2 regions of the Streptomyces sp. NPDC093260 genome follow, and region 2 is predicted to be linked to the other one. Evidence: predicted binding sites of a transcription regulator. Region 2 holds the regulator's gene; the other holds the start of a gene.
The links. The regulator HrcA, encoded in region 2, represses chaperone genes, less so after heat shock. The targets are predictions, from matches to a motif close to TTNGCACTCNGNNNNNCNGAGTGCNAA.

Region 1 (11,056 bases), on a different contig from region 2:
GGTTGTCGAGGCTGCCCAGGGACGCGCCCTCGCCCTGGAACGCCTTGATGAAGTCGCCGTCCAGGCCGACCGAGCCGACCGTGATGACCTGCTTGCCGGTGATCTTCTTCGTCCAGCCCGCGAGGTTGAGGTCGGAGCCGTCGAACTCGGGCACCCAGTAGCGGCGGGTGGAGGCGTGGAAGACGTCCACGCCGGCCTCGGCGATCGGGGTGAGGATGGCCTCCAGCTCCGCCGGGGTCTCGGCGAGTCGCGCGTCGTAGGCCTCCTGCTTCCACTGCGAGTAGCGGAAGAGGATCGGGAAGTCGGGCGAGACGGCCGCGCGGACCGCCGCCACGAGTTCGGCGGCGAACCTGGTGCGGGCCACCGGGTCGCCGCCGTAGGCGTCGGTGCGGCGGTTGGTGCCCGCCCACAGGAACTGGTCGAGCAGATAGCCGTGGGCGCCGTGGATCTCGACGCCGTCGAAGCCGATGCGCTCGGCCGCGGCGGCCGACTCGGCGAACGCGGCGATGACGTCGTCCACGTCCTGCTGCGTCATCGCCTTGCCCTCGCCCTCGGTGCCGTCGACGCGCAGCCCGGACGGGCCGACCGGCGGGGCGTCCGCGAACGGCGGCCGGCCCGGCTTGCGGACCATGCCGATGTGCCACAGCTGCGGGACGATCGTGCCGCCCGCCGCGTGCACGGCGTCGGCGACCTTCGCCCACCCGGCGAGCTGCTCCGTGCCGTGGAACCGCGGCACCCGGCTGCTCTCACCGGCCGAGGGGTGGCCCACGTAGGTGCCCTCGGTGACGATCAGCCCCACCCCGGCGGCGGCGCGGCGGGCGTAGTACGACACCACGTCCTCGCCGGGGACGCCGCCCGGGGAGAACATGCGGGTCATCGGCGCCATCGCGATCCGGTTGGGGACGGTCAGGCCGTTCAGCGTGATGGGCCGGGCCAGGACCCGGGCCGCGCGGGAGGCCGGCTCGGGGGCGGGGCCGGGCGTGGGCTCGGAGGTGGTGACGCTCATGTGGGGGCTCCTGTGCAGGACTCGATACCCAGTGGTATGTGCATGTGCATACGCACGGAGTCTGACACCGGCGGCCGCCCTTGTATTCCGCCGCCCCCGCGAAGTGACCCGGAACACGCCCGAGGGCGGCGTCCCCTGTCGGTGAGACAGGGGACGCCGCCCTCGGTGTGCGACGGACGGGTCCGATCCTCGGGGAGGATCAGAAGTCCATGTCACCGCCCGGCATGCCGCCACCGGCGGGCGCGGCGGCCTTCTCCGGCTTGTCGGCGATGACGGCCTCGGTGGTGAGGAACAGCGCGGCGATCGACGCGGCGTTCTGCAGCGCGGAGCGCGTCACCTTCGCCGGGTCGATGATGCCCTCGGCGACCAGGTCGACGTACTCTCCGGTCGCGGCGTTCAGGCCGTGGCCCGGGGTCAGGTTGCGCACCTTCTCCACCACGACGCCGCCCTCGAGGCCGGCGTTGACGGCGATCTGCTTCAGCGGGGCCTCGAGCGCCAGCTTGACGGCGGCGGCGCCGGTGGCCTCGTCACCCTCCAGCTCCAGCTTCTCGAACACCTGGGAGGCCTGGAGCAGGGCCACGCCACCACCGGCGACGATGCCCTCCTCGACGGCCGCCTTGGCGTTGCGCACGGCGTCCTCGATGCGGTGCTTGCGCTCCTTCAGCTCCACCTCGGTGGCGGCGCCGGCCTTGATGACCGCGACACCGCCGGCGAGCTTCGCCAGGCGCTCCTGCAGCTTCTCGCGGTCGTAGTCGGAGTCGCTGTTCTCGATCTCGGCGCGGATCTGGTTCACGCGGCCGCTCACCTGCTCGGAGGAGCCGGCGCCGTCGACGATGGTGGTCTCGTCCTTGGTGATGACCACCTTGCGGGCCTTGCCCAGCAGGTCGAGGGTGGCGTTCTCCAGCTTGAGGCCGACCTCCTCGGAGATGACCTCGCCGCCCGTGAGGATGGCGATGTCGCCGAGCATGGCCTTGCGGCGGTCGCCGAAGCCCGGGGCCTTGACGGCGACGGACTTGAAGGTGCCGCGGATCTTGTTCACGACCAGGGTCGACAGGGCCTCGCCCTCGACGTCCTCGGCGATGATCAGCAGCGGCTTGCCCGACTGCATGACCTTCTCCAGCAGCGGGAGCAGGTCCTTGACCGAGGAGATCTTGGAGTTGGCGATGAGGATGTACGGGTCCTCGAGCACCGCCTCCATGCGCTCCATGTCGGTCGCGAAGTAGGCGGAGATGTAGCCCTTGTCGAAGCGCATGCCCTCGGTGAGCTCGAGCTCCAGACCGAAGGTCTGCGACTCCTCGACGGTGATGACGCCTTCCTTGCCGACCTTGTCCATGGCCTCGGCGATCAGCTCGCCGATCTGGGTGTCGGCGGCGGAGATGGAGGCGGTGGAGGCGATCTGCTCCTTGGTCTCGACCTCCTTGGCCTGGTCGAGCAGGGCGGCGGAGACGGCCTCGACGGCCTTCTCGATACCGCGCTTCAGGGCCATCGGGTTGGCGCCGGCGGCCACGTTGCGCAGGCCCTCGCGGACCAGCGCCTGGGCGAGGACGGTGGCGGTGGTCGTACCGTCGCCGGCGACGTCGTCCGTCTTCTTGGCGACTTCCTTGACCAGCTCGGCGCCGATCTTCTCGTACGGGTCCTCGAGCTCGATCTCCTTGGCGATGGAGACACCGTCGTTGGTGATCGTGGGAGCGCCCCACTTCTTCTCGAGGACGACGTTACGGCCCTTGGGGCCGAGGGTCACCTTGACGGCGTCCGCGAGCTGGTTCATGCCGCGCTCGAGGCCTCGCCGCGCCTCCTCGTCGAACGCGATGATCTTGGCCATGTGAAGTGGTCCCTCCAGGACTGGGGGTGATTCCTTCGGACCGCGCCCGCGCCCGCGACGGACGGCTCGCGTGCCTCGTGGTTCCTTGCCCCACCCGGCTCGCGGGCCTCACCGACCCGGTCCTCGTTGTCACTCTCACCTTCAGAGTGCTAACGCAATGATTAGCACTCGACCCCCGAGAGTGCAAGCGCCTTCGGCGACTACGACACCCCGCTCAGCCCCCCGCGAACACGGGCCGCCGGCCGGGCGCGCACGCGTCCCCGCCCCACCCGGCGCGCGCCCGCGCGCACAGCGAAGGGCCCGCACCGCCGATGGCGGTGCGGGCCCTTCCGAAGAACGCTTGCGGTGGCCGCGCGATTCAGGCCGTCACGCGGACCATGTCGGCCTGCGGACCCTTCTGGCCCTGCGAGATCTCGAACTCGACCCGCTGACCCTCTTCCAGCGAGCGGTAGCCGTCCATCTGGATCGCGCTGTAGTGGACGAAGACGTCCGCACCACCGTCGACCGCGATGAAGCCGTACCCCTTCTCCGCGTTGAACCACTTGACGGTGCCCTGAGCCATGCCTAACTCCCCTATTACTGGCCCTTGCACAGATCCACACTTCGCGGATCCGGGTCAGACCTCACCCCCCGTGGACGGGGGCGTGCGCCGGAACGCGTCGACCGCGGCTGAATGTATCTGTCCAACTGCCGTCTGCAACAGGTCAATCGGACGAGAATTCTGGACGGGAGCGGTCCGGAATGTGGTGAGAATTCGCCCCGATTCAGGGCAACTCGGGCCTCACAAAAAAGACAAATGCCGCGGAAAGTGAGCGCACTTTGGCTACTTCTCATCGTCGTGCGGCAGAAAAAGCGGGCTTCCTGATCCTCGGATCAGGAGCGCGTTCCCCAACTCTACCGCGCTCAATCACGCAGAACTGCCCCCTCCGCTTCTCTCACGGAGGGGGCAGCCCGGTGAACAACGGGTAATCGGGATTACCCAGGGTAAGACTCAGCCGCCGGCGACCGCCGGGATGATCGACACACCGGCGCCGTCCGGCGTGGCCGTCCCGAGGCCCTGCTCGAAGCGCACGTCGTCGTCGTTGACGTAGACGTTGACGAAGCGGCGCAGCTTGCCCTGGTCGTCCAGGACACGCGCGGAGATGCCCGTGTGGTTCTTCTCCAGGTCGGCGATGACCTCGGCGAGGGTCGCGCCCTCGGCGCTCACCTCGGCCTGGCCGCCGGTGTAGGTGCGCAGGATGGTGGGGATGCGAACGGTCACGCTCATGATGCGAGGCCAGCCTCTCGGAAGGAGTCCAGGGTCGGGCGGATGGTCGCGGTCAGGCCGGTGCCCGCCACCGCGTCCAGGGTCTTGAGGCCGTCGCCGGTGTTGAGCACGACGGTGGTCTTCGCCGGGTCGATGAGACCGGCCTCGATCAGCTTCCTGGTGACGCCGACGGTCACGCCGCCCGCCGTCTCGGCGAAGATGCCCTCGGTGCGGGCGAGCAGCTTGATGGCGTCCACCACCTGCGCGTCCGTCACGTCCTCCACCGCGCCGCCGGTGCGCCGGGCGATGTCCAGGACATAGGGGCCGTCGGCCGGGTTGCCGATCGCCAGGGACTTGGCGATGGTGTCCGGCTTCTGCGGCCGCACCACGTCGTGCCCGGCCTTGTAGGCGGTGGACACCGGCGAGCAGCCCTCGGCCTGGGCGCCGAAGATCTTGTACGGCCTGTCCTCGACCAGGCCGAGCCTGATCAGCTCCTGGAGCCCCTTGTCGATCTTGGTGAGCTGCGAGCCGGAGGCGATCGGGACGACGATCTGGTCCGGCAGCTCCCAGCCGAGCTGCTCGCAGATCTCGTACGCCAGCGTCTTGGAGCCCTCGGCGTAGTACGGCCGCAGGTTGACGTTGACGAAGCCCCAGCCCTCGCCGGCCGGGTCGCCGATCAGCTCGGAGCAGAAGCGGTTCACGTCGTCGTAGTTGCCCTCGATGCCGACGAGTTCGCCGCCGTAGACCGCCGCCATGACGATCTTGCCCTGCTCCAGGTCGTGCGGGATGAACACGCAGGAGCGGAAGCCGGCACGGGCGGCGGCGGCGCCGACGGCGCCGGCCAGGTTGCCGGTGGAGGAGCAGGACAGGGTGGTGAAGCCGAAGGCGCGGGCGGCCTCCAGGGCCTGGGCGACGACCCGGTCCTTGAAGGAGTGGGTCGGGTTTCCGGAGTCGTCCTTGACGAAGAGCCTGCCGGTCTCGACGCCGAGTTCGGCGGCGAGGCGGTCGGCCTGGACGAGCTTGGTCCAGCCCGGGTTGATGTTCGGCTTGCCGGCCACGTCGGCGGGGACGGGCAGCAGCGGGGCGTAGCGCCAGATGTTCGCGGGGCCGGCCTCGATGCGCTTGCGCAGTTCCTCGGTGTCGTAGGCCGAGAAGTCGTAGGCGATCTCCAGCGGGCCGAAACACTCCTCGCAGGCGAAGACCGGGCCGAGGGGCACGCGGTGACCGCACTCGCGACAGCTGAGCGCGGCGGCGGGGCCGAGGTCTACGGTGGAGTCGGTGCTGCTTGCAACTGTCTGCACAGCCATGGAGGCGAGGCCCTTTCTCCTCATCTTCCTCACGACGCATCTCGCCGTGAGACGGATTTGGCACCTTCCCTAGCCGGGAGCCTCGCGGAAACGATCGCGGCGGGCGATCTACGAGACCGGCTGGAGGGTTGCCGGGGCTTCATCGGGCCGTGTCCCTCTGCCCCTCTGGATGAGCGGTATTCGATTGTGGGTCGCGGCGACCCCGGCATGCGATGGTCATCCGCGTTGTTCAAGACTGTAACCGAAGGCCGGGACAGTGAGAGAGAGTCGTCCGAACCGCGAGACAGATCACAGGATGATGTGATCCGCGCCGTGCGGGCGCGCCTGACACGCCCTAGCAGGAACGAGGAGCCGTCGACCGTGCTGGAAGAAGTCGAGCGCTGGCTGAGGACGCGCTCCTGGTCCGTGGCCGACCGCCCGCTGCGGACGGTCCTGGCCGCCAAGCGCGCCGGCGGCTCGACGGTCAGCGTGGTGCTGCCCGCGCTGAACGAGGAGGCGACGGTCGGGGAGATCGTCGCCGTGATCCGCGAGGAGCTGGTGCGGCGCGTCCCGCTGGTCGACGAGATCGTCGTCGTGGACTCCGGCTCCACCGACCGGACCTCCGAGGTGGCCGCGGCGGCCGGCGCCCGGGTGGTGCACCGCGACGCGATCCTGCCCCGTATCCCGGCGGTGCCCGGCAAGGGCGAGGTGCTGTGGCGCTCGCTGCTGGTCACCGGCGGGGACATCGTGTGCTTCGTGGACGCAGATCTGCGGGAGTTCTCCGCCGACTTCGTCACCGGCATCGTCGGCCCGCTGCTCACCGACCCCGAGGTGCAGCTGGTCAAGGCGATGTACGACCGTCCGCTGAGCGTGCCGGGCGCGAGCGCGGCCGGGCAGGGCGGCCGGGTCACCGAGCTGATGGCCCGCCCGCTGCTGAACATGCACTGGCCGCAGCTGGCCGGCTTCGTGCAGCCGCTCGGCGGCGAGTACGCGGCCCGCCGCTCGCTGCTGGAGCAGCTGCCGTTCCCCGTCGGCTACGGCGTCGAGCTGGGGGTGCTGGTGGACGCGCTGCACCTGGTCGGCCTGGACGCGCTCGCCCAGGTCGACGTGGGCGTCCGCCTGCACCGGCACCAGGACGGCCAGGCACTCGGCCGGATGGCCGCCGCGATCTACCGCACCGCCCAGCTGCGCCTGGCCCGCGGCCACCTGATCCGCCCCGCCCTCACCCAGTTCGAGCGCGGCGCGGACGGCTTCGAGCCGCGCACCTACTCGGTGGACACCGAGGAACGCCCCCCGATGACGGAGATCGCGGAATACGCGGAACGCCGGGTGGCGTGAGGCCCGGGGCGGCTGCGGGCCGCCCGGGTACCAGACCCCGGCCCCGCCGGGAGCCGGCCCAGGACGCCCGGGGATCAGCCGGGTACGCCGTCCGACCGGCTCCGGCGGCCCGCCGCGTCCCGCTCGCGGGTCAGGTACGCGCCGCCCTTGCCGTAGGTGCTCATGCCGTAGGGGGCGGCCGGCGCGGAACCGACCTCGGCGTAGCAGTCGCCGACCGGGCTGGTGATCGCGCAGGCCTTCCTGCCGACACCGACACCGACACCGACAGGCGGAATCCCCGCCCGCCCCGTCCCCGCACACGTTTGAGTGTTCGGGACCCGGGCTAGGTTCAGGACCATGGCTGCAACGCACGGTGCCGAGGTGCTGGTCGCCTCCAATCGCGGACCGGTTTCGTACGAACTGCGCCCGGACGGCGGTGAGGGCACGCTGCACGCGAAACGCGGCGGCGGCGGACTGGTCTCCGGGCTCTCCGCGATCGGCCCGGACGCGGGCGCGGTCTGGGTGTGCGCGGCGCTCGGCGACGCCGACCGGGAGGCGGTGCGCCGCTTCGAGGGCGGGCGCCGGCTGCCGGCGGAGGACACCGGCGGCCAGCAGGTCCGGATGCTCGACATCGCCCCGGACGTGTTCTCGGACGCCTACAACGGCATCGCCAACTCGGTGCTCTGGTTCGTGCACCACATGCTCTACCAGACCCCACTCGAACCCGTATTCGACGCCGGGTTCCGCCGTCAGTGGGCGTCGTACGAGGCGTACAACCGCGCCTTCGCCGAGGCCCTCGCGGAGGAGGCGGCCGAGGGCGCGGCCGTGGTGGTGCAGGACTACCACCTCACGCTGGTGCCGGGCATGCTGCGCGATTTCCGGCCCGATGTGCGCATCGGGCACTTCTCGCACACCCCGTGGGCCCCGGTCGACTACTTCCGGATGCTGCCCGACGACATCGCCGAGCAGGTGCTGCGCGGCATGCTCGGCGCGGACCGGCTCGGCTTCCTCACCCGGCGCTGGGCGGACGCCTTCGCCGGCTGCTGCGAGGCGCTGACCGGCGGCCTCGGCGGCACCCGGATCGGCGTGCACGGGCTCGGCGCGGACGCGGAGTTCCTGCGGGAGCGCTCGCACCGCGCCGATGTGAAGGAGCGGATGGCGGCGCTGCGCGAGGAGATCGGCACGACGCCCGACGGCGGCGCGCGCCGCACGATCGTCCGGGTGGACCGCACCGAGCTGTCGAAGAACATCGTGCGCGGCCTGCTCGCCTACCGGCAGCTCCTGGAGGACCGGCCCGAGTGGCGCGAACGGGTGGTCCACATCGCCTTCGCCTACCCCTCCCGCCAGGACCTGGCCGTCTACCGCGAGTACACGGCCGAGGTGCGGCGCGTGGCGGACGAGATCAACGAGCGGTACGGCACCCCCGGCTGGACCCCGGTCGTCCTGCACGTCAAGGACGACTTCGCACGGTCGCTGGCGGCGTACCGGATCGCGGACGTGGCGCTGGTCAACCCGATCCGGGACGGCATGAACCTGGTCGCCAAGGAGGTCCCGGTGGTCTCCGACGCGGGCTGCGCGCTGGTGCTGTCCCGGGAGGCGGGCGCGTACGCGGAGCTGGGGGACGACGCGATCGTCGTCAACCCGTACGACGTGGTCGGCACCGCGGACGCCCTGCACGAGGCGCTGAGCATGGCGGGCCCGGAGCGGGCCGAGCGCAGCAAGCGCCTGGCCGCCGCGGCGACGGCCCTGCCCCCCGCCCAGTGGTTCCTGGACCAGCTGAACGAACTCTGAGACCGACCACCCCCGGGGCCGCGCCCCGGGGCCTTCCGGTACGGCCTCACGGCCCGCCGCCTACGGCAGCGCGTCCGCCAGGTTCCGCAGCAGCTCGACCACGCCCGCCGGTCCCGGCACCACCAGGTCCGCCCGCTCGGACAGCTCGGTGACCTCGCTGCTGCCGCTGCACACCAGCAGGCCCGGTACGCCGTCGGCGCGCAGCTTCTCCACCGCGGCGAAGGCGGGCAGGTCGCCGAGGTCGTCGCCGGCGTAGAGGACGGAGGCGGCGCCCCGGGCGCGGACGTAGTCCGACAGGGCCACGCCCTTGTCCATGCCCGGCGGGCGCAGCTCCAGCACCATCCGGCCCGGCTCCACGATCAGGCCGTGCCGGGCGGCGAGTTCGGCGAGGGGCTCGCGCAGCAGGTCGTAGGCGGCCTGCGGGTCCTCGGCACGGCGGGTGTGGACGGCCAGCGAGCGGCCCTTCTCCTCGGTCCAGGTGCCCTGCCAGGCGCCGATCCGGTCCAGGAAGCCCGGCAGTTCGGCGCGGACGGCGGCGACGCCGGGGTGCGGGGCGGGCGCGGTGACGGTGCCCGTCGCGGCGTCCCAGCGTTCGGCCCCGTAGTGGCCGAGGACGACGAGGTGTTCCAGGCCGGGTACGCCCGCGAAGCCGCCGTTGCGCACCGCGACGCCGGCCGGGCGGCCGGTGACCACCGCGACGGCGGCCACCTTCGGGGCCAGCGCGGCGAGCACCGGTACGGCCTCCGGGTGCGCCCGGGCCTGGTCGGGGTCGGGCACGATCGGGGCGAGCGTGCCGTCGAAGTCGAGTGCGATCACCGCCCGGTCCGGCCGTGCGAGGACGGCGGCGAGGCCGTCCCGGCCGGCCTGGGTGGCGGGGGTCGGCAGGGAGGCGGCGGGGTTGGTCGAGTCCGTTTCGTGGCTGCCCATGAGCCGAACCTATCCACACTCGCCCGGCCGCACTCCTCGACGTGCCCCACGGCCGGCCCGGCCTGCCCCACCGGTCCGCACGCCCCGCGCATCCCGCACGCCCCGCGTATGCCCCGCGTCACGCGTATGCCACGCGTCCCGCGCCCCCGGGTCCCGAGGCCGGCCTACGCGGCCTCCCGGTGGCCCGGAGGCGGCGCGCCCACCGGTCCCTCAGCGTTCCGCCCGGCGGGCCTCGCGGATCCGGCGCAGGCGGTTGACCGTCACCGGGTCGTGGGCCAGGGCGCGGGTGTCGTCCAGGAGGGCGTTGAGGAGCTGGTAGTAGCGCACGGGTGAGAGGCCCAGTTCCTCGCGGATCGCGCGCTCCTTCGCGCCGGGGCCGGGAAAGCCGCGCCGCTCCAGCGCGAGGATGTCCCGCTCCCGCCGCCCGAGCGCCTGCTCCAGCCCCTCGCCGCTCCCCTCGCGGCGGCCCGCGTCGCCCCCGTCCGGCACGCCGCCGTCCAGCGGGCCCCCGTCCGGCGCGCCGTCACCGCGTACGCCCTCGTCCCGTACGTCCATACCCCGCACCGTAACCCCGGCCACCGACAACGCGGCCGGGGCGGCCCCGAAAGACCGCTCCGCGCACGCGAGCGGCCCGCGGCCGCGGGGGCCGCCGGGTTCACGCGTCCGGCGGCGCCGTCACTCCCCGCCCCGCGTGCTCTCCGCGTCCGAGGCCGTGGTCTGGAGCTGGTTCAGGATCGCGGTGGGGTCGCCCTCGGGACTGACCGTGCGGCCGATCTCCTTCTTCACGTCCGCGCTGACCTTCGCCCAGGACGTCTTGCCGAACGGGTAGAGCTGCGCCAGCGGCAGCTCCTCCAGGAACGGCCACAGCTTCCTGTCCCGGTCCGCCGCGGACATCGCGTCCGAGGCGGAGCTGGTGACGGGCAGCAGGTCGTACTCGCGGGAGAAGGCCAGCACGTTCTTCTGGTCGTAGACGAAGTCGAGGAAGTCGCCGATCTCGTCCTTGTGGCCGTGCTTCTTGAAGGCCATCATCCAGTCGGTGACGCCCATGGTCGCCTTGGGCGTGCCGTTGCGCCCCGGCACCGGCACCATGCCGAAGTCGACGCCCTTCTTGGCGGCCTGCTGCATCAGCGTCGGATGGCCGTTGAGCATGCCGACCTCGCCGGCCGCGAACGCCGAGAAGGCCTGCGCGCGGTTCAGCTTGCCCGGCGCGACGGGGCCGGTCAGGTCCTTGCCGACCAGCTCGTCCTTCAGCCAGGTGAACGTTTCCGCATTCTGCGGGGAGTTGATCGTGTAGGTGCCGATGTCGTCGGTGTAGCCGGCGCCGCCGCTCAGCAGCCACTGCAGGGTCTCGGCCTGCGCCTCCTCGGGGCCGAGCGGCAGGGCGTAGGGGTACTTCACGCCCTTGGCCTTCAGCGCCTCGGCGTCGGCGGCGAGGTCGGCCCACGTCGTGGGCGGCTTGGTGATGCCCGCCCGGCCGAAGAGGGTCTTGTTGTAGAACAGCACGCGCGTGGAGGCGGCGAACGGGATGCCGTACTGCACGTGCCGCAGCTGGCCGGCCTCGGAGAGCTGGCCGAGGAAGTCGGCCTGCACGGGTATGGAGAGCAGGTCGTCGGCCTTGTAGAGCATGCCCTGGTCGGCGTAGTCGGCGTAGGCGCCGATCT
Region 2 (11,056 bases):
CGGCCACCGTCCAGCGGGGCGAGCCACACGTCGTCCTCGGCGGTGAAGGCGACCAACTCGCCGTGCGGATGCGGAAACCGGAGATAGGCAGACGATGCGGACTGAGTCACCTGATCACCCTACGCAGCGGCGGCGGCGGCGAACAGGGGGCGCAGCGCATCCTTCCCGCCGCACCTGCACCGCATCCCGCTCGCCCGGCCGATCACCTCACGCTGAACACCGGTTCAGAAAGCCACCGCCAACAGCCCCCGGACGGACGTGAGTCGCACAGCGCTCAGGTGCGCGGCAGCAGCCACTCCTGGAGTTCCACCACATTGCCCTCGGGGTCCTTGAGGTGGGCGACGCGCATCCGGTCCGTCATGGGCGCGGGACCGCGCAGCAGGGTCGCGCCGCGGGCGGTGACGTCGGCGCAGTAGGCGTCGAGATCGTCCACGCGCAGCACCACCAGCGAGCGGTGCCCCGTGACCGTCTCGCCCAGTTCGCCCAGGACCTGGGCCATCATCGCCCGGTCCTGCAGGGCGATCCCCGCCGGACCGGTGGCCGGGCTGAACTTCTCGTACGGACCCCGCTCCGCGCCCGACTGCGGTTCGAGGCCGAGCACATCGGCGTAGAAGCGGTAGCAGGCGGCGAAGTCGTTGACGAGCAGCCGGACTTGGGCGAGTTCCACGTCAACCCCCTGAAGACGTCGGGTGCGACCGCCGGGTCAGGACCAGCGGCCGGTGCGCCCCAGCAGGAGCGCGGCGGCCGCCGTCCCCGCGGTCGAGGTACGCAGCACGCTACGCCCGAGGACGTACGCCCGCGCGCCCGCCTCCCGGAACTGCGCCAACTCCTCGGAGGACACTCCTCCTTCGGGGCCGACGACCAGCACGATCTCGCCCTCGGCGGGGAGTTCGGCGGTGGCCAGGGGCTCGCTGCCGTACTCGAAGTCCGAGTGCAGCACGGCGGCGAAGTCGGCCTTCGCCAGCAGCGCGGCGACCTGCCTGGTCGTCGCCGCCTCCGCGACCTCCGGGAAGCGGACCCGGCGGGACTGCTTGCCGGCCTCGCGCGCGGTGGCCCGCCACTTGCCGAGCGCCTTCAGCCCCCGGTCGCCCTTCCACTGGGTGATGCAGCGGGCGGCCTGCCAGGGCACGATCGCGTCGACGCCGACCTCGGTCATGGTCTCCACGGCGAGTTCGCCCCGGTCGCCCTTGGGCAGGGCCTGCACGACGGTGATGCGGGGCTGCTCGGGCGGCTCCTCGACGACGGACTCCAGGTCCGTGATCACCAGGCGGTCCTTGCCCTCGGCGGCCTTGACCACGCCTTCCGCCCAGCGGCCGCGCCCGTCGGTGAGCACCACGTCCTCGCCGGGCCGCAGCCGCTTCACGGAGACCGCGTGCCGGCCCTCGGGGCCTTCGAGGACGAACTCCCCGCCCTTGAGGTCGGCCCGCTCCAGCGAGTCGACCACGAACACCGGCGCCGTCATCGCGCACCTCCCGCCCGGTGGCCCGGCAGGGCCTCCGTCGCCGCTTCGAGTTCCGCCGCGAGCACCTCCACCAGCTCTCCGGCGGGCAGGTCGCGGGCCATCCGGTGGCCCTGTCCGGCCCACAGCGCCATGCCCTGCGGGTCGCCCGCCGCGGCGGCGGCCTTGCGCAGCGGGGCGGTGAGGTGGTGGACCTCGGGGTAGGCGGCGGGCGCGTAGGGGCCGTGCTCGCGCATGAAGCGGTTGACCAGGCCGCGGGCCGGCCGGCCCGAGAAGGCGCGGGTCAGCTCGGTGTGGGGGTGCAGGGGGTCGGTCAGGGCCTGCTTGTGCAGGGCGTGCGCGCCGGACTCGGGGGTGGCGAGGAACGCGGTCCCCAGCTGGGCGGCGCTCGCCCCGGCGGCGAGGACGGCCGCGATCTGGCTGCCGCGCATGATGCCGCCGGCGGCGACGATCGGCAGGCCCACCGCCGTACGGACCTGGGCGACCAGCGAGAGCACGCCGAGACCGGCGCAGTCGTTCTCCGGCTGGTCGCGGTGGGTGCCCTGGTGGCCGCCCGCCTCGATGCCCTGCGCGATCACCGCGTCCGCGCCCGCCCGTTCCACCGCCAGGGCCTCCTCGACGGTGGTCGCGGTGACCAGGGTGAAGGTGCCGACGCGGTGCAGGGAGTCGATCACCTCGCGGGTGGGGACGCCGAAGTGGAAGGAGACCACCGGCACCGGGTCGTCCACGAGCGCGGCGATCTTGACCTCGTAGCCGTCGTCGCGGCCGCGGTCCGGCTCGCCCAGCTCGGTCCGGTACCAGACGGCCTCGACGGCCAGCTGCTGGGCGTACAGATCGACGGCGCCGGACTCGGCGTGGTCCGGCTGCGGCATGAACACGTTCACACCGAAGGGGCCGCCGGTCAGCCCGCGCACCTGCTTGATCTCCTGGTACATGCCGTCCGCGGTCTTGTAGCCCGCGGCGAGGAAGCCGAGTCCGCCGGCCTCGGTCACCGCCGCGGCGAGCCGCGGGCCGGAGGGGCCGCCCGCCATCGGGGCCTGCACGATCGGAAGGGGGAAGAGATCGGTCAGCGCGGACAATGCGGAGGACATGAGCGCATGGTGTCACGTCGTCCGCACGACTCCGAATCCGGGCGTCCTCCGGCATATGCCAGAGGCAGCGGGTTCCGGGACTCGGGGCACGCCCCGGCCCGGGCCGGGGAGAAACCGCCGAAAGCCGGCCGGGACCACTCGCCTCAGCGGCCGTCGAACGCGTCCTTCAACCGCGAGAACAACCCCTGCTGCCCCGGCTGACCACACCCACCCGGGGGCCAACCCCCGGACCCCCGGCCGGGACCACTCGCCTCAGCGGCCGTTGAACGCGTCCTTCAACCGCGAGAACAACCCCTGCTGCCCCGGCTGGAACTGGCCCTGGGGCCGTTCCTCGCCGCGGAGCTTGGCGAGTTCGCGCAGCAGCCGCTCCTGCTCGGGGTCCAGCTTGGTCGGGGTCTGCACCTCGACGTGCACGATGAGGTCGCCGCGGCCGCCGCCGCGCAGATGCGTGACGCCCCGCCCGTGCAGCGGGATCGACTGACCGGACTGGGTGCCCGGCCGGATGTCGACCTCCTCCAGGCCGTCCAGGGTCTCCAGCGGCACCTTGGTGCCGAGCGCCGCCGCGGTCATCGGGATGGTGACCGTGCAGTGCAGGTCGTCCCCGCGCCGCTGGAAGGTGGGGTGCGGCAGCTCGTGGATCTCGACGTACAGATCGCCGGCCGGGCCGCCGCCGGGGCCGACCTCGCCCTCGCCCGCGAGCTGGATCCGCGTGCCGTTGTCCACACCGGCCGGGATCTTCACCGTGAGGCTGCGCCGGGCCCGGATCCGCCCGTCGCCCGCGCACTCGGGGCACGGGGTAGGCACCACCGTGCCGAAACCCTGGCACTGCGGGCAGGGCCGGGAGGTCATGACCTGGCCCAGGAAGGACCGGGTGACCTGCGAGACCTCACCGCGGCCGCGGCACATGTCGCAGGTCTGCGCGGTGGTGCCCGGGGCCGCGCCCTCGCCGTTGCAGGTGTTGCAGACGACGGCCGTGTCGACCTGGAGGTCCTTCGTGGTGCCGAAGGCCGCCTCGTCCAGCTCGATCTCCAGCCGGATCATGGCGTCCTGGCCCCGGCGGGTCCGCGAGCGCGGACCGCGCTGCGACGCCGTGCCGAAGAACGCGTCCATGATGTCGGAGAAGTTGCCGAACGCGCCCGCGCCGAAGCCGCCCGCGCCGGCGCCGCCGGACTGCGAGAGCGGGTCGCCGCCGAGGTCGTAGACCTGCTTCTTCTGCGGGTCCGACAGCACCTCGTAGGCGGCGTTGATCTCCTTGAACCGCTCCTGGGTCTTCGGATCGGGATTGACGTCCGGGTGCAGCTCGCGCGCGAGCCGCCGGAACGCCTTCTTGATCTCATCCTGCGACGCGTCGCGGCGCACGCCGAGAACGGCGTAGTAGTCCGTGGCCACCTACGACTCCGCCAGGATCTGTCCGACGTACCGTGCCACTGCGCGTACCGCTCCCATCGTTCCCGGGTAGTCCATGCGGGTCGGTCCGACCACGCCGAGCTTGGCGACAGCCTCGCCGCCCGAACCGTAGCCCACCGACACGATGGACGTGGAGTTGAGTCCTTCATGGGCGTTCTCGTGACCGATGCGCACGGTCATGCCCGGATCCTGTGTCTCACCGAGCAGCTTCAGCAGGACGACCTGTTCCTCCAGGGCCTCCAGCACGGGCCGGATGGTGAGGGGGAAGTCGTGTCCGAAGCGGGTGAGGTTGGCGGTGCCGCCGATCATCAGCCGCTCCTCGTTCTCCTCCACGAGGGTCTCCAGGAGCGTGGACAGCACCGTCGAGACCGTACCGCGGTCCTCGGGGTCGAAGCCGTCGGCCAGGTCCTCCACCAGCTGCGGCACGTCCGTGAACCGGCGGCCGGCGACCCGGCTGTTGAGCCGCGCCCGCAGATCGGCGAGCGAGGTCTCCCCGAACGGGGCCGGGCAGTCGATCATCCGCTGCTCGACCCGCCCGGTGTCCGTGATCAGCACGAGCATCACCCGCGCGGGCGCGAGCGACAGCAGTTCCACGTGCCGCACCGTCGAACGCGTCAGCGACGGGTACTGCACCACCGCGACCTGCCGGGTGAGCTGCGCGAGCAGCCGCACCGTACGGGCCACGACGTCGTCCAGGTCCACGGCGCCGTCGAGGAAGTTCTGGATGGCGCGCCGCTCGGGCGCGGTCATCGGCTTGACCCCGGCCAGCTTGTCGACGAAGAGGCGGTACCCCTTGTCGGTGGGGATGCGGCCGGCGCTGGTGTGCGGCTGGGCGATGTACCCCTCGTCCTCCAGGGCCGCCATGTCGTTGCGGACGGTGGCCGGGGAGACGCCGAGGTTGTGCCGCTCGGTGAGGGCCTTGGAGCCGACCGGCTCCTCGGTGCCGACGTAGTCCTGGACGATGGCACGCAGCACCTGAAGTCTTCGCTCACTGAGCATCGCGCACACCTCCAGAGTCGTCCCTCGGCTCCCGTCTGGCACTCGGCGCATACGAGTGCCAGCTCTCCCCGGCCCAGTGTACGGCTGCCAGGTGCACCGAGGGCAAGGCCGGTCCCGGGAAGGCTAGCGTCGGGCCATGACGATGACTTGGGAAGAGCTGGGGTGGGAGCGGCTGGCCGACGGGGTCGGGCGCGTCCGGCTGCCGGGGTGGGACTGCACGGTCGGGCTGGTGGCCGGCGCGGGCACCGCACTGCTCGTGGACGCCGGTTCCAGCCTGGCGGAGGGCGACCGGCTGCGCGCCGACGCGGCCCGCCTCGCGGGCACGGATGTGACACTTCTCGCGCTGACGCACCCGCACTTCGACCACGTCCTCGGGGCGGCGGCCTTCCCGGCCGCCGAGGTGTTCGCCGCGGCGGGCTCGCACGCCGTGTACGACGACGAGCGCGAGCGCGCGGAGCTGCGCGGGGACGCGGTGCGCCACGGTCTCGACCCGCGGGAGGCCGACGAGGCGGCCGCCGCCCTGGTGCGGCCCGGCCGCGAGGTCGCGGACGTGCTCGCCGTGCCGCTCGGCGACGGCCGCGAGGCGCTGCTCGCGAACGCCGGTCCCGGCCACACCGCGCACGACCTCGCCGTGCTGGTGCCCGGCGAGCGGCCGGTGGTGTTCTGCGGCGACCTGGTCGAGGAGTCCGGCGAGCCCCAGGCCGGCCCCGACGCCGTGCCGTCCCGGTGGCCGGCCGCGCTGGACCGGCTGCTGGAGCTGGGCGGCCCGCACGCCGTGTACGTGCCCGGGCACGGGGCGGTGGTGGACGCCGCCTTCGTCCGGGCGCAACGGGACGCCCTGGCACGGCGTTTCGGCGTGTCGCCCTGATCGGCCGCGGACTTCTCCTATCGTCACTCGAATGCGCCCACCCGTCTCCCGCCACCGCCTTTCCGACGAGGGCCCTTCGGGCCCACGCCCTCGTTCCTACTCAGCCGATCTGACTCCCCCGTGGAAGAAGCCGAGGGCCGTGCCGGAGATCGCGGCCGAACCGGGGTTGGTCGTGGAGGAGCCCGGGACCGGCTTCTGCGGCGCGGTGATCGGCTGTGAGGCGGGCACGGTGACCCTGGAGGACCGCTTCGGCAAGCACCGGGTCTTCCCGCTGCAGCCCGGCGGCTTCCTGCTGGAGGGCCGCCCGGTGACGCTGGTCAAGCCGTCCTCCGGCCCGGTACGGCCCACCCGCACGGCGTCCGGCTCGGTCGCCGTGCCCGGCGCACGCGCGCGCGTGGCCCGCGCCGGGCGGATCTACGTCGAGGGCCGGCACGACGCGGAGCTGGTCGAGAAGGTCTGGGGCGACGACCTGCGCATCGAGGGCGTGGTCGTGGAGTACCTGGAGGGCGTGGACGACCTCCCGTCGATCGTCGAGGAGTTCGCGCCGGGGCCGGACGCGCGGCTGGGGGTCCTGGTGGACCATCTGGTGCCGGGGTCCAAGGAGTGGCGGATCGCCGAGGCGGTGACCAGTGACCACGCCCTGGTGGTCGGCCACCCGTACATCGACGTCTGGGAGGCCGTGAAACCGTCGTCGGTGGGGATCGCGGCGTGGCCGCGGGTCCCTCGCGGGCAGGACTGGAAGACGGGCGTCTGCCGGTCCCTGGGCTGGCCGCCCAACACGGGGGCGGCGTGGCAGCACATCCTGTCCCGGGTGCGCTCGTACAAGGACCTGGAGCCGGAGCTGCTGGGCCGGGTCGAGCAGCTGATCGATTTCGTGACGGCGTGAGTCCCCCATGACCGGGCGGTGGTTCTCCGCCCCCGCCGCCCCTTCCCGTCCCGCCCCGGGGGCGCTGCCCCCCGGGCCCCCGCTCCCCCGTCGCCGGAAGGGCTGACTCGAGCCCGCGCGGCGATCGGGGACGAGACCGTTCAGGCCGATGCGGGGGGTCCGGGGGGCGCAGCTTCCAGGGGACGGGAACGGGAAGGGGCGGCGGGGCGAGGACGAGCCCCTCAGTCCACCAGGTCCCGCACCACCGCGTCCGCCAGCAGCCGCCCGCGCAGCGTGAGCACGGCCCGCCCGGCCCCGTACGGCTCCTCCTGGAGCAGCCCCTCCCCCAGCGCCCGCCGGGCAGCGGCAAGCCCTTCCTCCCGCAGCAGAGCCAGCGGCACCCCTTCCCGCAGCCGCAGCTCCAGCAGAATCCGCTCCACCCTCCGGTCCTCGGCGGACAGCACCTCCCGCCCCGCACCCGGCGAGCGCCCCTCCGCCAGCGCTCCCGCGTACGCCCCGGGATGCTTCACGTTCCACCACCGCACCCCGCCCACGTGCGAGTGCGCCCCCGGCCCGGCCCCCCACCAGTCGGCGCCCCGCCAGTACAGCTCGTTGTGCAGGCACCGCCCCGCCGCCGAGGTCGCCCAGTTGGACACCTCGTACCACTCGAACCCGGCCCCCGACAGCACCTCCTCGGCGATCAGGTACCGGTCGGCGTGCACGTCGTCGTCGGTCATGGGCACCTCCCCGCGCCGGATCCGGCGGGCGAGCTGCGTGCCCTCCTCCACGATCAGCGCGTACGCCGACACATGGTCGGGGCCGGCCCCGAGGGCCGCGTCCAGCGAGGCCCGCCAGTCGTCGTCGGACTCGCCGGGGGTGCCGTAGATGAGGTCGAGGTTGACGTGGTCGAAGCCGGCCGCGCGGGCCTCGGCGACGCACGCCTCGGGCCGCCCGGGGGTGTGCGTGCGGTCGAGGATCCTCAGGACGTGCGGCCGGGCGCTCTGCATGCCGAAGGAGATCCGGTTGAAGCCGCCCTCGCGCAGCGCCGCGAGGTACGCGGGGTCGACGGTCTCCGGGTTCGCCTCGGTGGTGATCTCCGCGTCGGGCGCGAGCCCGAACTCGTCGCGGATCGCGTGCAGCATCCGTACCAGGTCGCCGGCGGCGAGCAGGGTGGGCGTACCGCCGCCGACGAAGACCGTGCGGACCTCGCGCGGGTCGTCGCCGAGGACCTTGCGGGCGAGGCGGACCTCGTCGGCGAGGGTGTCGGCGTAGTTGTCGCGGGAGGCGAGGACGCCGCCGGTGCCGCGCAGCTCGGTGGCGGTGTAGGTGTTGAAGTCGCAGTAGCCGCAGCGGGTGGCGCAGTACGGGACGTGCAGATAGAACCCGAGGGGCCGGTCGGCCGCCCCGGCCAGCGCGGACGCGGGCAGCGCGCCGTCGGCGGGGACGGGCTCGCCGTCGGGAAGTGCGGAAGGCATGCCTTCCATTGTCCAGCACCGCACCACACTCCGGCGTACCGCGGCCGGTGGGTGCTCTCACTCCGCCTGGAGCACCAGCAGGGCCAGGTCGTCCTCCGGGGGGCGTTCGCCGAACTCGTGGACGAGGCGCTGGATGCGTTCGGCGATCAGTTCCGCGTCGAGGCCGGCGCAGCTCGCGAGGACGGTGGCGAGCCCGTCGGCGTCGTCGAACTGGCGGGAGCCCGAGCGCCGCTCGGTGATCCCGTCGGTGACGCACAGCAGGCTGTCGCCGGGCGCGAGGTCGAAGGCGTCGCAGGTGTACGTCTCGTCCTCGATGACGCCGAGCAGCGTCTGCGGGCGGGCGACGGCGCGCACGTCCCCGTCGCGGCCGAGGACCAGCGGCAGCGGATGTCCGGCGCTGGCGAGGGTGCAGCGCACTCCGCCCTCGTAGGGGGCCAGCTCGCCGTAGAGCAGGGACAGGAAGCGGGTCTGCGGCCCGTCGCCGGGCGCGGGGCCCCGCCCGCCGGCGGCGACCAGGACGCGGGCGGCGGCGTCGGCGGCCTCGGTGGCGTCGTCCAGCAGGAGCTGGTTGAGGCGGTCCAGCACGTCGGCGACGCCGTACCCCTCGCGGGCCAGCAGCCGCAGCCAGGGCCGGGCGAGCCCGATGACCACGGCGGCCTCGGGCCCCTTGCCCTGGACGTCGCCCACGGCGAAGCACCAGCGGCCGTCGCCGGCCGGGAAGATGTCGTAGAAGTCGCCGCTGGGGCCGCCCTGGTCGCACGGTTCGTAGACGAGGGCGCTGCGCACGCCGGGGATCTCGGCGACCGCGCCGGGCAGCAGCCCGCGCTGGAGGACGGCGCTGATGGTGGCCTGGCGGGCGTACTGCCGGGCCGCGCCGATGCCGAGCGCCACCCGCCGGCTGAGGTCCTCGACCAGCCCGGTGATCTCGTCGGGGAAGCCGATCGGGCCGGCCCGGCCGATGACGAGCGTGCCGAGCGGGCGCCCGCCGGCGATCAGGCGGTACGCCAGCGCCGAGCCGTCCGCGGCGCGCGGGCCGAGCGCGTGGCCGGGCCAGGGATAGGGGTCGGGGCCGGAGTGCAGTCCGTCGACGGGGTGCGGCGGGTCCTTCTCCAGGGCCTGGCGGAGTTCGTCGACGCGGTTCTCGCTGCTGTGCCAGACCCGGGCGAGCCGCGGCCCGGCGGCCCCGGCGCCGTCGCTCCAGCCGCCGCGCGCGGTGGACTCGTCCTCCAGCCACACCGCGCACCAGTCGGCGAGCCGGGGCACGATCAGCTGGCCGGTGAGGGCGGCGACCAGATCCTCGTCGAGCTGCCCGGCGAGCAGGTCGGAGGCCTCGGCGAGGAAGGTGAGGGCACCGCGGCCCAGCCACTCGCGGTCGCGTTCGGCGCGCTGCGGTTCGGGAGCGAGGATCTCGGCGACGCCGAGCCCGTACTCGGCGTCGTAGGCGCCGTCCCCGTCGCCGGTGGCGGCCTCCTCGGCGGGCAGCCGGGCCCACACGGTCTTGACACCGGGCCGGTAGGTGATGCCCCAGGCCTCGGCGAGGGCGGCGACCAACCGCAGCCCTCGCCCGTACTCCGGCGGCTCGTACGGCGTGGGGGCGCGGTGGTCGCGGGGGGCGCGCGAGGGGTGCTGGTCGGCGACCTCCACCACGCACGCGCCTGTGTCCGGCTCCAGCCGCAGGATCAGTTCCACGTCGGTGCCCGCGTGCACGACCGCGTTGGTGACGAGTTCGCTGACGACGACCAGGACGTCGTCGGCGAGCCGGTCGGCGACGGTCAGACCGCGTCCGCGCCAGTCGGTGAGCGTCGCGCGGGCCAGCGCGCGGGCGGAGCCCGGTGCGAGGGGACCGCCGGGCAGCGTCGTGTGCGCCTCGGTGTGCGCCCCGGCGCACGGGGGCGCGGGGACGCCGGAGGCTCGCGGAACGGTCTCCCGTTGCGTCGGAATGGCTCCCATCCGCAGCTCCCGAGCATTCGCCCGAATCGGGGTCGATTCGGTTCGGTCGATGCGGACAGGGTGACAGACAGACTGCACCCATAAGCATGGAGTCACCGAAGTGACCCGTTTTTCACGCGAACTGTGCTAGCACCACTCAGAGGCGGACAGGACCGGTACGGGTACGCGTCCGGAGGGGATCCAGGTCAAGGGGCGCCTCCGCCCACGGGCAGCCGCCGAGGGACGCGGGGAACCGCGCGCCCGGCCGACCACGACCCGCGGCCGGGAACCGAACCGCGCCCGGGCTCCCCCGCACCCCGGCGGAGCGTCACGCCTCCCGCGTCCCCGCGTACATCTCGTCGATCAGATGCTTGTACTCCCGCTCCACCACGGGCCGCTTCAGTTTCAGACTCGGCGTGATCTCGCCGTGCTCGACGTCGAGGTCGCGCGGCAGCAGCCGGAACTTCTTGATCGTCTGCCAGCGCTGCAGGCCCTCGTTGAGCTGCTTGACGTAGCCCTCGACCATCTCGACGGTCCGCGGCGCGGCCACGATCTCGGCGTACGGCTTGCCCTCCAGGCCGTTCTCCTTGGCCCACTCCTCGATCGCGAGTTCGTCCAGGGCGATCAGGGCGGTGCAGAAGTTCCGGTCGGCGCCGTGCACGAGGATGTTGGAGACGTACGGACACACCGCCTTGAACTGGCCCTCGACCTCGGCAGGCGCGATGTACTTGCCGCCGGACGTCTTGATCAGGTCCTTCTTGCGGTCGGTGATGCGCAGGTAGCCGTCCGGGGACAGCTCGCCGATGTCGCCGGTGTGGAACCAGCCGTCGGACTCCAGCACCTCGTCGGTCTTCTCGGGCAGCTTGTGGTAGCCCTGCATGATGCCGGGGCCGCGCAGCAGGATCTCGCCGTCGTCGGCGATGCGGACCTCGGTGCCGGGCAGCGGCTTGCCGACGGTGCCGG

Region 1: a site for HrcA is predicted at 2,990-3,016, ahead of groL (chaperonin GroEL). Genes of this name have one in related genera too.

The regions. Positions count from the first base shown of each region.
Region 1 covers NZ_JBFBEK010000003.1:113,657-124,712, reverse strand. Annotated here, with positions in the region: gene AB0N63_RS04835 (NADH:flavin oxidoreductase) at 1-1,006, opposite strand, end outside; gene groL (chaperonin GroEL) at 1,206-2,828, opposite strand; gene AB0N63_RS04825 (cold-shock protein) at 3,187-3,390, opposite strand; gene AB0N63_RS04820 (MoaD/ThiS family protein) at 3,820-4,095, opposite strand; gene thrC (threonine synthase) at 4,092-5,381, opposite strand; SAM riboswitch class I at 5,399-5,557, opposite strand; gene AB0N63_RS04810 (glucosyl-3-phosphoglycerate synthase) at 5,742-6,698, shown strand; gene AB0N63_RS04805 (trehalose-6-phosphate synthase) at 7,035-8,468, shown strand; gene otsB (trehalose-phosphatase) at 8,529-9,395, opposite strand; gene AB0N63_RS04795 (DUF3263 domain-containing protein) at 9,606-9,836, opposite strand; gene AB0N63_RS04790 (extracellular solute-binding protein) at 10,071-11,056, opposite strand, start outside.
Region 2 covers NZ_JBFBEK010000004.1:313,270-324,325, forward strand. Annotated here, with positions in the region: gene AB0N63_RS07495 (S41 family peptidase) at 1-110, opposite strand, end outside; gene AB0N63_RS07500 (VOC family protein) at 275-667, opposite strand; gene AB0N63_RS07505 (16S rRNA (uracil(1498)-N(3))-methyltransferase) at 704-1,462, opposite strand; gene AB0N63_RS07510 (nitronate monooxygenase) at 1,459-2,550, opposite strand; gene dnaJ (molecular chaperone DnaJ) at 2,803-3,939, opposite strand; gene hrcA (heat-inducible transcriptional repressor HrcA) at 3,940-4,956, opposite strand; gene AB0N63_RS07525 (MBL fold metallo-hydrolase) at 5,093-5,824, shown strand; gene AB0N63_RS07530 (DUF3097 domain-containing protein) at 5,856-6,710, shown strand; gene hemW (radical SAM family heme chaperone HemW) at 6,932-8,164, opposite strand; gene AB0N63_RS07540 (SpoIIE family protein phosphatase) at 8,222-10,114, opposite strand; gene AB0N63_RS07545 (AMP-dependent synthetase/ligase) at 10,422-11,056, opposite strand, start outside.